DNA from 3 places in the Sporomusa sp. GT1 genome. Region 1 is predicted to be linked to each of the others. Evidence: riboswitches for the same ligand, from Rfam matches in the RefSeq annotation. Region 1 holds a riboswitch; each other region holds the start of a gene.

The links. Region 1 has a riboswitch for cyclic di-AMP ahead of GT1_RS08195 (APC family permease). Riboswitches for the same ligand answer to the same signal wherever they lie in the genome.
Region 2: linked by a shared signal. The riboswitch ahead of GT1_RS02040 (C40 family peptidase) and the one ahead of GT1_RS08195 (APC family permease) in region 1 are both predicted to bind cyclic di-AMP.
Region 3: linked by a shared signal. The riboswitch ahead of GT1_RS00025 (peptidoglycan-binding protein) and the one ahead of GT1_RS08195 (APC family permease) in region 1 are both predicted to bind cyclic di-AMP.

What each region holds. Positions count from the first base shown of each region.
Region 1 is NZ_BMBX01000004.1:152,438-156,636, reverse strand. Features, by position in the region: gene GT1_RS08200 (efflux RND transporter permease subunit) at 1-1,371, shown strand, start outside; cyclic di-AMP (ydaO/yuaA leader) riboswitch at 1,589-1,724, shown strand; gene GT1_RS08195 (APC family permease) at 1,785-3,632, shown strand; tRNA gene GT1_RS08190 (tRNA-Ser) at 3,907-3,996, shown strand.
Region 2 is NZ_BMBX01000001.1:380,476-384,674, reverse strand. Features, by position in the region: gene GT1_RS02055 (hypothetical protein) at 1-109, shown strand, start outside; gene aroH (chorismate mutase) at 240-599, shown strand; gene GT1_RS02045 (glycosyltransferase family 2 protein) at 768-1,727, shown strand; cyclic di-AMP (ydaO/yuaA leader) riboswitch at 1,824-1,962, shown strand; gene GT1_RS02040 (C40 family peptidase) at 1,987-2,634, shown strand; gene GT1_RS02035 (metal ABC transporter solute-binding protein, Zn/Mn family) at 2,891-3,862, shown strand; gene GT1_RS02030 (Fur family transcriptional regulator) at 3,964-4,199, shown strand, end outside.
Region 3 is NZ_BMBX01000001.1:1,491-5,689, reverse strand. Features, by position in the region: gene GT1_RS00040 (2-phosphosulfolactate phosphatase) at 1-30, shown strand, start outside; gene GT1_RS00035 (hypothetical protein) at 293-766, shown strand; gene GT1_RS00030 (L,D-transpeptidase family protein) at 954-1,673, shown strand; cyclic di-AMP (ydaO/yuaA leader) riboswitch at 1,783-1,925, shown strand; gene GT1_RS00025 (peptidoglycan-binding protein) at 1,932-2,528, shown strand; gene GT1_RS00020 (DMT family transporter) at 2,649-3,101, shown strand; gene GT1_RS00015 (acyl-CoA dehydrogenase family protein) at 3,209-4,199, shown strand, end outside.

The DNA of each region.
Region 1 (4,199 bases):
GTCGACCCGGGAATGAGTGTGGCTGCCGTAGGTGATATGGCTGATGCCATGTCGCAAATTATCGGCGCCATTCCTGAAGTTGAAATGACCTATAGTGTGGCTAATACCAGAGAGATTAGTATTTTTAGCCAGCTTGTGCCGAAAAGTGAACGCAGTGTCAGCGATAACGACATTATTGCCGGCCTGCGTCAACAGCTCAAGGATATTCCCGGCGCAGATATCAGTGTCATGAAACAGTCAGGTCTGTCAGGCGGCAAACCGGTGTCGCTGGTTATCCAGGGGCAGTCGCTGGAAACCTTGGCGGTGATTGCCGAGCAGGTACAGCAAGCGGTTGCCGGTATTCCGGGAGCCGTCGAAGTATCGTCAAGCTATGAACCCGGTAACCCTGACGCCCAATTCATTGTGAATCGTGACCGGGCGGCTGACTTGGGTATTTCGTCAGCCAGCATTGCCGATACCTTGCAGACCATGTTTAACGGTAAGGTTGTCACCCAGTACAAGGACGGCGACGACTCACATGATGTCAGGGTCATCTTAGATCCGGAAGAGCGGCGCAGTTTGGGCAATGTCAACAAGGTATACCTGTCAGGAACGGCGCGCGATGAGGCCGGCCAGGCCGTCATGGTGCCGGTGTCACAGGTGACTGACACTGTCTATGCTACCAGTCCCGCCCAAATCAAACGTTATGACAATCAGCAGCAAATTACCATTTCGGCTAACTTAAGCGGAATCACTTTGGGCGAGTTTAACTCTGCGTTTGAGAAAAAAGCGGCTGAAATTGATATGCCGGAAGGCTATCAATTTGTGGCTACCGGTCAGACGGAATCCATGAATGACGTTTTTAGCAGCATGGTCCTGGCGCTGGGCATGGCAGTGTTGTTTATCTTCTTTGTCCTGGCAGCCCAGTTTGAAAGCTACCTTGATCCTTTTTCCATCATGCTGGCCTTGCCGTTAGCCATAATCGGAGCCATCATCGGTCTGCTGGTTATGGGCAGTGAACTCAGTATGATGTCCCTCATCGGTATTATTATGCTGATGGGCTTGGTAACCAAGAACGCTATCCTGCTGGTGGATTTCGCCAAACAGCGTCGTGAACAAGGCGTGGAACGCAACCAGGCATTAGTCGAAGCAGCCATCCAGCGGATGCGCCCGATTATCATGACAACTGCGGCAATGATTTTCGGTATGCTGCCGCTGGCGTTAGGAATCGGGCCGGGGGCTGAAGCCCGGGCGCCGATGGCTCACGCCATCATTGGCGGTCTGGTGACTTCGACCATTCTCACCCTGGTGGTAGTGCCGGTAGTGTACACGATATTTGACGATATTCAACAAGGAAAGTTTAGCTTGAAGAAAGTATTCAAGAAAGCATAAGCCTGGAGAAATCCCTGCCGTTCTTTACCGGAACGGCAGGGATATTTTTCGTATATCAACCGTAATGAAAGACCGAGTGCGAGGGCGGAAAATAGCGTGCTGTTGCGAGCCGTCAAGCCTATTGTGTTCTGTGCCTATAGGCAGCGATAAGCAGGCATAAGCCAAGTGTAGCAGGACTTTATGTTTGATTAGAAAAGCAGTAAGATAACAATGCATACACAATATAAGGCCGAGTTCCGTAATGGAAGCGGAGGAACCACTTTTGGGGTTAATTTTGTCCTTGTGACAAAAGGGATGTTTTCTCTTGTCATCCTACCCGTCAGCTAACTTCGCAGGCCAAAGCAAGGGGTCGAAAGGCCGTCAGGTCTTTTTCTTATGCCCAAAAATCGAATAATGAAACTGGAGGCGCTGGTATGATGCGCGAATTTCGCCGATTACTAATCGGCAAACCCCTTCACAACCGGGAATTGGCTCATGAAAAACTTCCCAAGTGGAAAGCCTTATCCATCTTTTCCTCTGATGCGTTATCGTCGGTGGCTTACGGGCCGGAACAAATTATGCTTACCCTGGTGGCTGTTCCGGGTATTATTGCCTATGGCTTTATGGCGCCGGTAGCGCTCTCCATTCTGCTACTGCTGGGCATCGTGGTTTTGTCCTATGTGCAGGTTGCGAAGGCCAATCCCGGCGGGGGCGGGGCCTACGCTGTGGCCAAAAAAAACCTGGGAGAAATGCCGGCGCTGGTGGCTGCCGGTTCGGTATTTGCCGATTATGTGCTGACAGCCGCTGTAAGCGTCTCAGCCGGTACGGCGGCCATTGTTTCCGCTCTGCCTGACCTTGCCGGGCACGAAGTGACCCTGGATGTAATGGTGCTCTTTGGTTTGCTGATGCTGGTGAATCTGCGTGGTGTCCGGGAATCGTCCAATGCCTTTGTTATACCCACCTACGCCTTTTTATTCGGCGTAATTGCTTTAATTGCAACAGGTGTCTGGAAAGCCTTCACCGGCGCACCCTATCTGTTGCCGCCGGAGTCTTTGGCCCGTCAGCAACTGGACTGGGCCATGCTGTTTGTCATCTTGCGGGCTTTCGCCAATGGCTGCAGCTCTATGACCGGGGTTGAGGCTATTGCTGACAGTGTGCCGATGTTCAAGCAGCCTGAGGCCCGTAACGCAACGGTTACCACCTATTGGATGGCCGGTATCCTGAGCTTTATGTTCCTGGGTATCACCTATCTGGTTATGCACTATCATATCCTGCCTGTTGCCGAAGTAACCGCCATGTCGCAACTGGCTGAGCAAATTTTTGGCCGTTCGGCAGTGTATTACTATATTCAATTCACGACCATGCTGGTGTTATATCTGGCCGCCAATACCGCCTACAACGGGTTGCCGATGCTGTTGGCTATTGTCGCCAGAGATGGCTACCTGCCGCGCTATCTGTCAACCCGCGGTGAACGGTTAACCTTTTCTAACGGGATTATCCTGCTCACCCTTGCCGCTGCGTTATTGATTATCGCTTTTCAGGGAGATACCGAGCACCTGATTTCCTTGTATGCTATAGGTGTTTTCATTTCCTTTACCATTGCGCAGGCCAGTATGGTGGTGCACTGGTACCGGCAGCGGGGTAAGGGCTGGCAGGTCCGGGCCTTCCTCAACGGTCTTGGCGCTGCCGTCACCGGCTTGGTGGTTCTGATTATTACGGTAACGAAATTCCTTTATGGAGCCTGGGTTGTGCTTGTTTTCATTCCCATCATGATTTATATATTTAAAGCCATCCGGGGACATTATAATACCATGTCGGAGCAATTGCACCTGCCCGAAGCATGCTATGAAAGAGGTGCGGCCACCTTTCCCAAAGGCAAACACACCGTTATTGTGCCTGTATCCAGTCCCACCCGTGTTGTGTATGAGACCATCAAATACGCCAAAATGATCGGTGATGATATCCTGGCCGTTCATGTATCTGACAATGATGAACTGACCAAAAAGGTCATAGAAAAATGGAAGCTGTGGGACCCTGGTGTGGAATTGGTGGTTATTCGTTCGCCGTACCGGCTGTTAATGCGCCCGCTCTTGCATTTTATTGAAAAAAGATGCCGGGAGAAGGGGCCGAATGATTATATCACCGTCATTATTCCGGAGTTTGAAACCAGAAAAGCATGGCACCGGTTATTGCACAACCAGACCGGCTGGTTCTTGCGCAATACTCTTATTTGGAAAGAAAATGTCATTGTAACCACAGTGCCGTATCATTTGACAAAATAACCGGGACGGACCTTCCGGGATCACACCCGGGAGGTCCGGCACCGGTGTCTGTCAGATAACACTGCGCTGCCGGCGCCTCAGTACTGTTGCCGGCTGTAAGGCCGCAGCAGCGGTTTTTCTTTACTCAAAAACTTGACAAGCCTTTTGGTACTCGGTATAATTAAGCAGTATCAATTGGCTGACGGTTTGTCTGGTGATATTGCCGGGCTTGCAATATTTACCGCTTGCATTGATTTGAAAAATAAGATATAATAAGTTTCTGTTGAGAGCACTTGGAGAGATGTCCGAGCGGTTGAAGGAGCACGCCTGGAAAGCGTGTGTACGGGAAACTGTACCGAGGGTTCGAATCCCTCTCTCTCCGCCATAAAATTCAAGGCCGGTATACGGCTTTTTGTTTTCTAGGCCGGACTGTAGCAGTGCCGGGTCTTACGCAATAGGAACTCATGAATCGCGTCAGGTCCGGAAGGAAGCAGCGCTAAGTGATACTTCTTATGTGCCGTAAGGGTGCCTGGTATCTGCTGTGGTCCGTCGTGGGAAACAAGGCCGTATGGTACGCGGAAGCAATAT
Region 2 (4,199 bases), on a different contig from region 1:
AAAATATGTTGAGCTGAATCAGTCCAATGCCGTTTGCCCCGAATGTGGCTGGTGGCGGTGCCATGTATGCGACTCCTGCCGGTGCAATAAACCTAAGAAAGAAGACTAACCTTAACAGCATGGCGGCGAGGCTTTAGTGTTATTGGATATATATATTTACAATGTTGGCAGGAAAAAGGATTAATTTCGCGTATATTGTATACTAAGCCTATGCTAATTTTTCTCTAGGAGTGGTTATTATGCTGCGTGGCGTTCGAGGCGCGACAACTGTTACCGCAAACCAATGTGAAGAAATCTTTGAGCGCGTGGCTGAACTTCTAGCGGCAATTGTACGGGAAAATGCGATGAATACCGAAGATATTGGCGCTGTGATATTCAGCTCAACCCCTGATTTAAACGCGGCTTTTCCGGCTGCAGGTGCAAGAAAACTCGGCTGGACACAAGTGCCATTATTTGGCACCCAGGAAATAGAGTGTCCTGAAGCGCTGCCGTTGTGTATCAGAGTATTGATTCTTTGGAATACCGATACTTGTCAGCAGGATATCAAGCATATTTATTTGCATGACGCAATGGTTTTACGTCAGGATATCACAGCGTAAGAAGGTTCCAAGTGAAAAAGCGAGATTGTTTCGCCGTACCTCTCACAATGACTGTAGCGGGTCCTTACCGTCATTGCAGGTATGGGAAGTAATCTCGCTTTTTCAGTTCCAGGACTTGCATTCACTGCCCGGCAGTGCAATAATAAAATGGTGAAAAGGAGGCTGATTATGGCTTCACCGGAAAAGGTAATATCTATTGTTGTGCCGGTATTTAACGAACAGGATAATATCGACAACTTTTATCAGGAAGTTGTTAATGCTATGGAGCCGCTGGCCTATTCTTATGAACTCATTTTTATCGATGATGGTTCAAGTGATGCTACTCCGTTTATCTTAGAACGTTTAGTCAATGCGGACAAGCGGGTACGGGCGCTCATTATGGCTCGCAATTTTGGTCATCAGGTGGCTTTAACCTGCGGACTGGACCATGCAAAAGGGGATGCCGTTATTACCATGGATGGCGATATGCAGCACCCGCCTGAGATGCTGCCGCAGTTGATTGCCAAATGGGAAGAAGGTTTCCAGGTAGTCCAGACAGTGAGAATTAATACCGAAGGAGTATCCTGGTTTAAAAGCTTTACCTCAGGCATGTTTTATAAATTGATGAATGCCGTGTCTAATGTACAGGTTACCGAGGGTGGCTCTGATTTTAGATTATTAGATAAACAGGTGGTAGATAGTTTCCGGCGCTTTCGGGAGCGTGCCAGATTTATTCGAGGTATGATCAGCGCGATTGGCTATCGGCAGACTAAGATTGAATTTGTTGCGCCGAAACGTTTTGCCGGGCAATCCAAATTCTCATTAAAGCGAATGCTGCATTTTGCGCTTGATGGTATAACGGCATATTCTAAAACACCGCTCCGGTTTGCCTTTTATATTGGACTGGCCCTGGGGTTCAGCAGCATTGTGCTGACAGGCCATGTTGTTTATATTAGGCTTTTTACCGATGAAGCTGTTCCGGGCTGGGCGACAATTACGGCCAGTATTTTGCTGTTGGGCGGTTTGCAATTAGCGGGCATTGGTATTATTGGTGAATATGTCGGGAGAATATTTGAAGAAGTGAAACAGCGTCCGCTCTACTGGCTTCAGGCTGATTTGAGCCGGCAGCAAAACAAAGGTAACGAGTAGTAATTATCAGGAAACTATAATCCTCCCTAAATTTGTAAAAAAACCATGAATTTTAGGCAGGATTTTCAAATTTGATACAGAATAATAACCAAGGAGCGTTTTAGAAAGCCGAATCCAGCTCAGGTACGGGGGAACCAGTTTTATGGGGTGAAACCTGATTAGCACTGGCTTTTCAGGTAGGGTGCCTGCAACCCTAACCCGTCAGCTAACCTCGGAGGCCAAGGAGAGGGGAAACCAATTGCAAAAGTATTTCGGGTTTATTGTTGCTTTTTGTCTCTTTTTTGGGACCGCTGCTTTTGCCCATGCTTCAGGTACATATGAATCCGGTGACCGAGGCGCTGATGTAGCCGCTATTCAAACTCAGCTTAATGAGCTTGGTTTTGATGCCGGCACAGCAGATGGTGATTTTGGCAACTTAACGGTCAGTGCTGTCAAGGCTTTTCAAAAAGCTCGGGGTCTTGAGCCTGATGGTGTAGTTGGAGCACAAACTTATCGTGCTTTGATGGGGCGGGATATTCCTGCCAGCCGTGATTCTTCCACAACTTCGGTACGGCGTATTATTCAGACATCGCTGCGTTATCAAGGTGTGCCTTATGTATTTGGTGGGACAAGCCCTGGCGGTTTCGACTGTTCCGGCTTTACTCGCTTCGTATTTGCCCAGAGTGGTATTTCTCTGCCGCGAATGGCTGATGAACAGTTTGCAGTTGGGCGGCCTGTGTCTTACAGTCGTCTTCAACCCGGTGATTTGGTGTTTTTCACTACCTACGCACCGGGAGCATCTCACAGCGGCATCTATATTGGTGATGGTAATTTTATCAGCGCTACGTCCAGCCGCGGTGTGGCTATTGCCAGTATGAGCAGTAGCTATTGGGGTCCGCGCTACATTGGCGCCCGCCGGGTGATGTAAACCAACAAGAAGGGAAGGCATTATCTGTCTTCCCGCTTTTGTTATTTCATGCTATATACAGTCGATCTTTTGAGGTTACCCGTGCAACCAAGTAAAATAATGCTAAAAAAAGCAGCGGCAGCTATATATGCCGCTATATTTTTTTGATTTTTTGTTAAGAATAATCTTATTAAGCGGTGGAAAGTGTTGACAGTAGGATTCCGGCCTGTTACTATCTTAATAGGAATATTCTTATTAAAAGGGGATAGCGATATATATGATAAAAACAAGGATGGTTTTGGTTGTACTTTTTCTATTGGGGGTACTTGTCAGTGGTTGCGGTCAGAGAACAGCTGCGCCAGGTGATAATGCACAGCAAGCAGCCAAAATCAAGGTTTTGGCCAGTGTTTATCCGGTATACGAATTCGTCCGGCAGGTTGGTGGCGACAAAGTCGAGGTAGACATACTTGTTCCTGCCGGAGCCGAACCGCACGAATGGGAACCATCTGCCAAGGACTTGATACAGGTCAAAAATGCAAAACTGTTTTTCTTTCACGGTGCCAATTTCGAGCATTGGATTGGCAAAGTAACGGGGAAAGACGTACTTGGCAGCACAACGGCGGTTGAGGTCAGTAAAGGTATTGAATTAAAAGAAGGCATTCCCCATAGTCATGGACATGACGAACATAACCATGTTGATGAGCATAAGCATGAGCATGAAGAAAACGAAATTGATCCGCATGTTTGGCTTGATCCTGTATTGGCCCAGAAGGAAGTAGACAACATTGCGGAAGCTCTGGCTGCTGCCGATACAGCCAATGCCGCCTATTACCGTGAAAATGCCGCTAATTATAATAAAGAGCTGCAAAAGCTTCACGAAGAGTATCAGAGCGGTTTGCAAAAGGTAAAGAAACGTACAATTATTACTACCCATGCTGCTTTTGGCTATTTGGCAGAGCGCTACCAGCTGGAACAGGTTGCCATCATGGGTTTGTCACCGGATGCTGAACCAACGCCGGAAAAGATGGCTGATATTACCAAGCTGTGTCGTGAACGGCAAATTAGTTACATATTTTCGGAGACCATTGTGAGTTCCAAAGTAGCGGAAACTTTGGCTAAAGAAGCCGGCGCCAAAGTTCTGGTATTGCATCCGGTGGATGCGTTAACCCCTGAGGAAGTAAAGCAGGGGAAGAATTATCTTACACTGATGCGAGCAAACTTAGCCAATTTAATCCAGGCTCTCGAATAATAAATTGCATTCAGAGATTGCCGCGTTACCGCTTGCTGGCGTAGCGTGGCAATCTCATTCCTATTAGGAATCTTTTTTGCAGTAGAAAGGGGGGAAAAGATATGACTGTCGATCATGCAGCAAGTGTCATTGCTGTAATAGCCCGTTTAAGAGATAAAGGCTACCGGATAACAGCCCAGCGGCAGGCTATGATTGCGCAGCTGGTTGAGTCAGGCCAAGCGTTGTCCGCCTTTGAAATTTGGGAAAAACTAAAGGTGCGCTATCAGGACATAAGCCTGGACACTGTATACCGCAATCTTCATGTTTTGGTTGACTTAGAAGCGTTAACCCCGATAAA
Region 3 (4,199 bases), on a different contig from region 1:
AATGGTACTATAACTGCTTGCATTAAATAAAGAAAACACGGCTTGTGCCGAGTCTTTGGCGGGCCGAATTGCTATGCCATCCGTGGCACAATCGGTATTAGCACCATCCAGGCGCGTCGCAGCGGAAGCCGGTGTTGATCCTGTTCTTAAGAAAGTTATATTTCTGTTAGGACAAAAAAAGCTGATTGTTTTTGCAATCAGTTTTCTTGTTTAATTTACCTCTATTAATTATGTAAACTATATGATAAAATGTGTTACGAATCCAAACCATTAAAGGGGAAGGAGTATTATTGTGAAAAGAAAGATAGCCGCTGTCATGTTGATGGTTTTCGCAATGCCAATATTTTCGTTGGCGATGCCTAAAGCAGAGGCTGCGTCTTTGGGAGACCAACTGGCTGAATTATCTGCTGCCAACGCACAGGCTGCCCAGATTGAAGAGTTGTTGAAAATAAAGGATAATTTTGAACAAGGCAATAAACAGGCATTGTGGGGAACTCTTGCCCAATTTGCCCTTGAACGCACCGGAAAAGCGGATATTGTTAATGATATTAGCTCAGTTGCGGCGCAACTGGCAGTCCAGGACCAGGATGTGGCTAAGCAAAACATTGCCCGGGCGGTAGAGACTGCTGTGCGTAGTAGCGTGCAGGAAAAAGTCCAAGCAGAGGTAAGTGACCGTTTAGCCGGATACCAGGATGAGGTGGTCTTGCTTTCTACGTTGCTTACTAACACTAATAACTATTTTGATGCCAAACGCAGTCAAGAATAATATTCATTTGGATCTTAATCCCGCAAAGTGCCATTGGGTTATGGTAGCTAATGCGATGTAATGTGTTAAATTAACCGGCTTTAGCCGGTTAATTTTTTTGTTGGCCTGACAGCATGTAAAATTTCATACCCTTGCGGACAGCTGCATATATTTTCTGAAGAATACAGTCTGTAAGGGGGCGAACCAGGTGAATTCCTTATGGTCGTTTAAAGTCAGGCGTTCACGGATATTTTTCGGTATAGCAGTATTAGCTATTTTAAGCATTGTTTTTAGCATTCTTGGCTTTGAGTATATGGATGAACAGGACCTGGCGGCAATTGATAGTCGGCAACCCTTTGAGGCACCTGCCGGTAAGGTGAGCATTCTAATAAAAGTTCAGTCAAGGGAGTTAGAGCTCCATAACGATGGTGAGCTTTACAAAAAGTACCGGATTGCTGTGGGTAAAAGTAAAACTCCCACCCCTATTGGCGAATGGAATGTTGTATGGAAGGATTATGACTGGGGAACAGGGTTTGGTACTCGCTGGATGGGGTTAAATGTGCCGTGGGGCACATTTGGTATTCATGGGACCAATAAGCCATGGTCAATTGGACAATTTGCCAGCCATGGCTGTATCAGAATGCGCAATAAGGATGTCGAAGAGCTGTTTGAATGGACTCCTATTGGTACTCCGGTAAGCATTACAGGCAGAAATATTAGGATTGAAAGAAATTTGAAATATAAAGCTTCAGGCTCCGACGTAGCTGCGCTGCAGCTCAAACTTAAAGAGATGGGATACTTTCAGGGACGGGCTGACGGCTTGTTTGGCACTATGACAGAAGAAGCGGTTAAAGCTTATCAAGCAGATAAAGGGGTAGCTGTTACCGGTGTAGCGAGTAAGGAGTTATGCACGGCGCTGGGAATATAATGTTTGCCTCCAATTTTTCCTGAAATTTTTAAATAACTGAAAGAAATAGACGATATGACAAGAATATACCATGATATCGAATTTGACCAAGCTTGCAATTTGGTATATTATATTTATAATGCCGAATCCTTATATGGTACGGGGGAACCAATAGAAATACAGGGGTGAATCCGCAATCGCGGTAGGGCGTTCTCACATTCTCTTTTGCCCAAACCCGACAGCTAACCTCGGAGGCGCATTGTAAGAGAGGTGAAACCATTGAAAAGAGCCTTTTGGGCGTTTACTTTTGCATTGGTCATGCTGTTTGCAGTAAGCAGCCCATCGGTCGGATTGACTGCGGAGCAGCCGGAAAAAGCGCCGATTGCTGTTGGCGCACGTGGCGATGAAGTACGAGCTGTGCAGAAGTTTTTGGCAGATGGTGGTTTTTATGCCGGCGCGATTGATGGGATCTTCGGTCCGATTACCGCTAAGGCCGTAAAAGAATTTCAACGTAATAATGACCTTGAAGTAACGGGTATTGTTGACAAAGAAACATTCGCCTATCTTGGGCGCTTGACGAGTGAACCCAGCAGATACAGCCGCTCTATTGTTATGAAGGCATCAGCGTATACGGCGCATGATCCTGGAAATGGCAGCTATACATACCGGGGCAATTATTTGCGTAAGGGTTTGGTTGCTGTCGATCCATCGGTTATTCCTTTGGGAACCAGATTGTATATTAAAGGCTATGGGTATGCAGTAGCTGACGATATCGGCAGTGCGATTAAGGGTAACCGTATTGATTTGGCTTATGAGAACCGCCGCGAGGCTTTGGCTTTTGGCGTTCGGCAAGTAACAGTATATATACTTGACTAAAGAGGCTTAGCAGAGTAAGCCTCTTTTTTTTATTCCAAAGCAGGTTATCCTGGAATATTAATAACTTCCAAGTATTATACTACACTTAGAATTGTGCAAATATACGGGGGCGTGTCTAAGTTGAACTTCATCTCAAGCGAAATGCTGCCATTGGTATTAGCGTTGGTTTCCGGGGTATTAATGGCGGTGCAGGGGTCGCTGAATTCTTCGTTAAGTAAAGTTATTGGTCTTTTGGAGGCCACATTTATTGTGCAAATTACCGGAAGTTTGTTGGTAATGATCTTGCTGTTTTTGTTTAAAATGGGTAAGGGGAATTTGTACGCATGGCAAGGAGCACCTTGGTATTCCTGGTTGGGAGGTATGATTGGCGTTGCCATAATATATTTGGTAGCTGCCAGTATCCCCAGTGTTGGTGTAGCCAATGCTACTACCGCTATAATTGTCGGACAAGTATTGACGGCCATTCTTATTGATCATTTTGGCGGCTTTGGCCTTGAACGTATGGCTTGCAGCCCTCAACAGCTGTTTGGCTTAGTATTACTTGCAGTTGGCGCTAAACTGCTGTTAAAATAGCGCGTTTTTTCATTTTTTTGCAATTTGGGTGTTAACAAAAAAATCATTATGCGGTATACTTATCTTTAGTATTTTTTTGTATTATGCGAACAATAAGGAGGCAAGGCATGGATTTTAACTTTACTCCCGACCAACTGGATCTACAAAAGATGGTAAAGGATTTTGTGGCTAAAGAAATTACTCCGCACGCTTTAGAAATGGATAAAGACGGTGTGGTTCCAGCTGATCTGTGGAAGAAGCTTGATGAAGCAGGCTTGCTCAATTTAACTGTTCCTGAAGAGTATGATGGACCAGGTCTTGATGCCCTTTCAATCGCTCTTATCTATGAGGAACTGGGAAAAGGGTGTGCTGGTGTAGCTACAACAACGGCAGCCAATGCTTTAGCTTCTTATCCGGTAGTATTATTGGGTACTGATGAGCAAAAGCGGAAGATGTTTGATGTTCTTAATAATGGTAAATTAGCCGCTTTTGCGCTGACTGAGCCAGGTGCCGGTTCTGACGCAGGAGCAGTTGCCACTACCGCTGTTAAAGACGGTGAAGATTATATTCTTAATGGAACAAAGTGTTTTATTACTAATGGTGGCATTGCTGAAATTTATATTATTTTTGCTAATACCCGTAAAACAGCCGGTATCCGTGGCCTGACTGCTTTTATTGTCGATCGCGGCACTCCGGGTTTTACAGTTGGTAAAGAAGAAGAAAAGATGGGGATCAGGGCCTCTAATACCTGCGAATTGGTGTTAGACAACGTGCGTATTCCGGCAACTAACCGTATTGGCCGTGAAGGAGAAGGTTTCAAGATTGCCATGAAAACACTGGATGCTGCCCGGCCGTTTGTTGGTGCGGTATCGGTGGGATTGGCTCAGGCGGCTTTTGAATTGGCTGTTAAATACTCCAAGGAGCGCGTACAATTTGATAAGCCTATTGCTTCGTTCCAGCTTGTACAGGCTATGCTGGCTGATATGGCGATGCAAATTGAGGCTGCCCGGCTGCTGGTTTATAAAGCCTGCTGGCTGAAAGACCAGGGTGTGGATTATACTAAAGAATCTGCCATTGCTAAATGCTTTGCTGCTGACACGGCGATGAAGGTTACGGTGG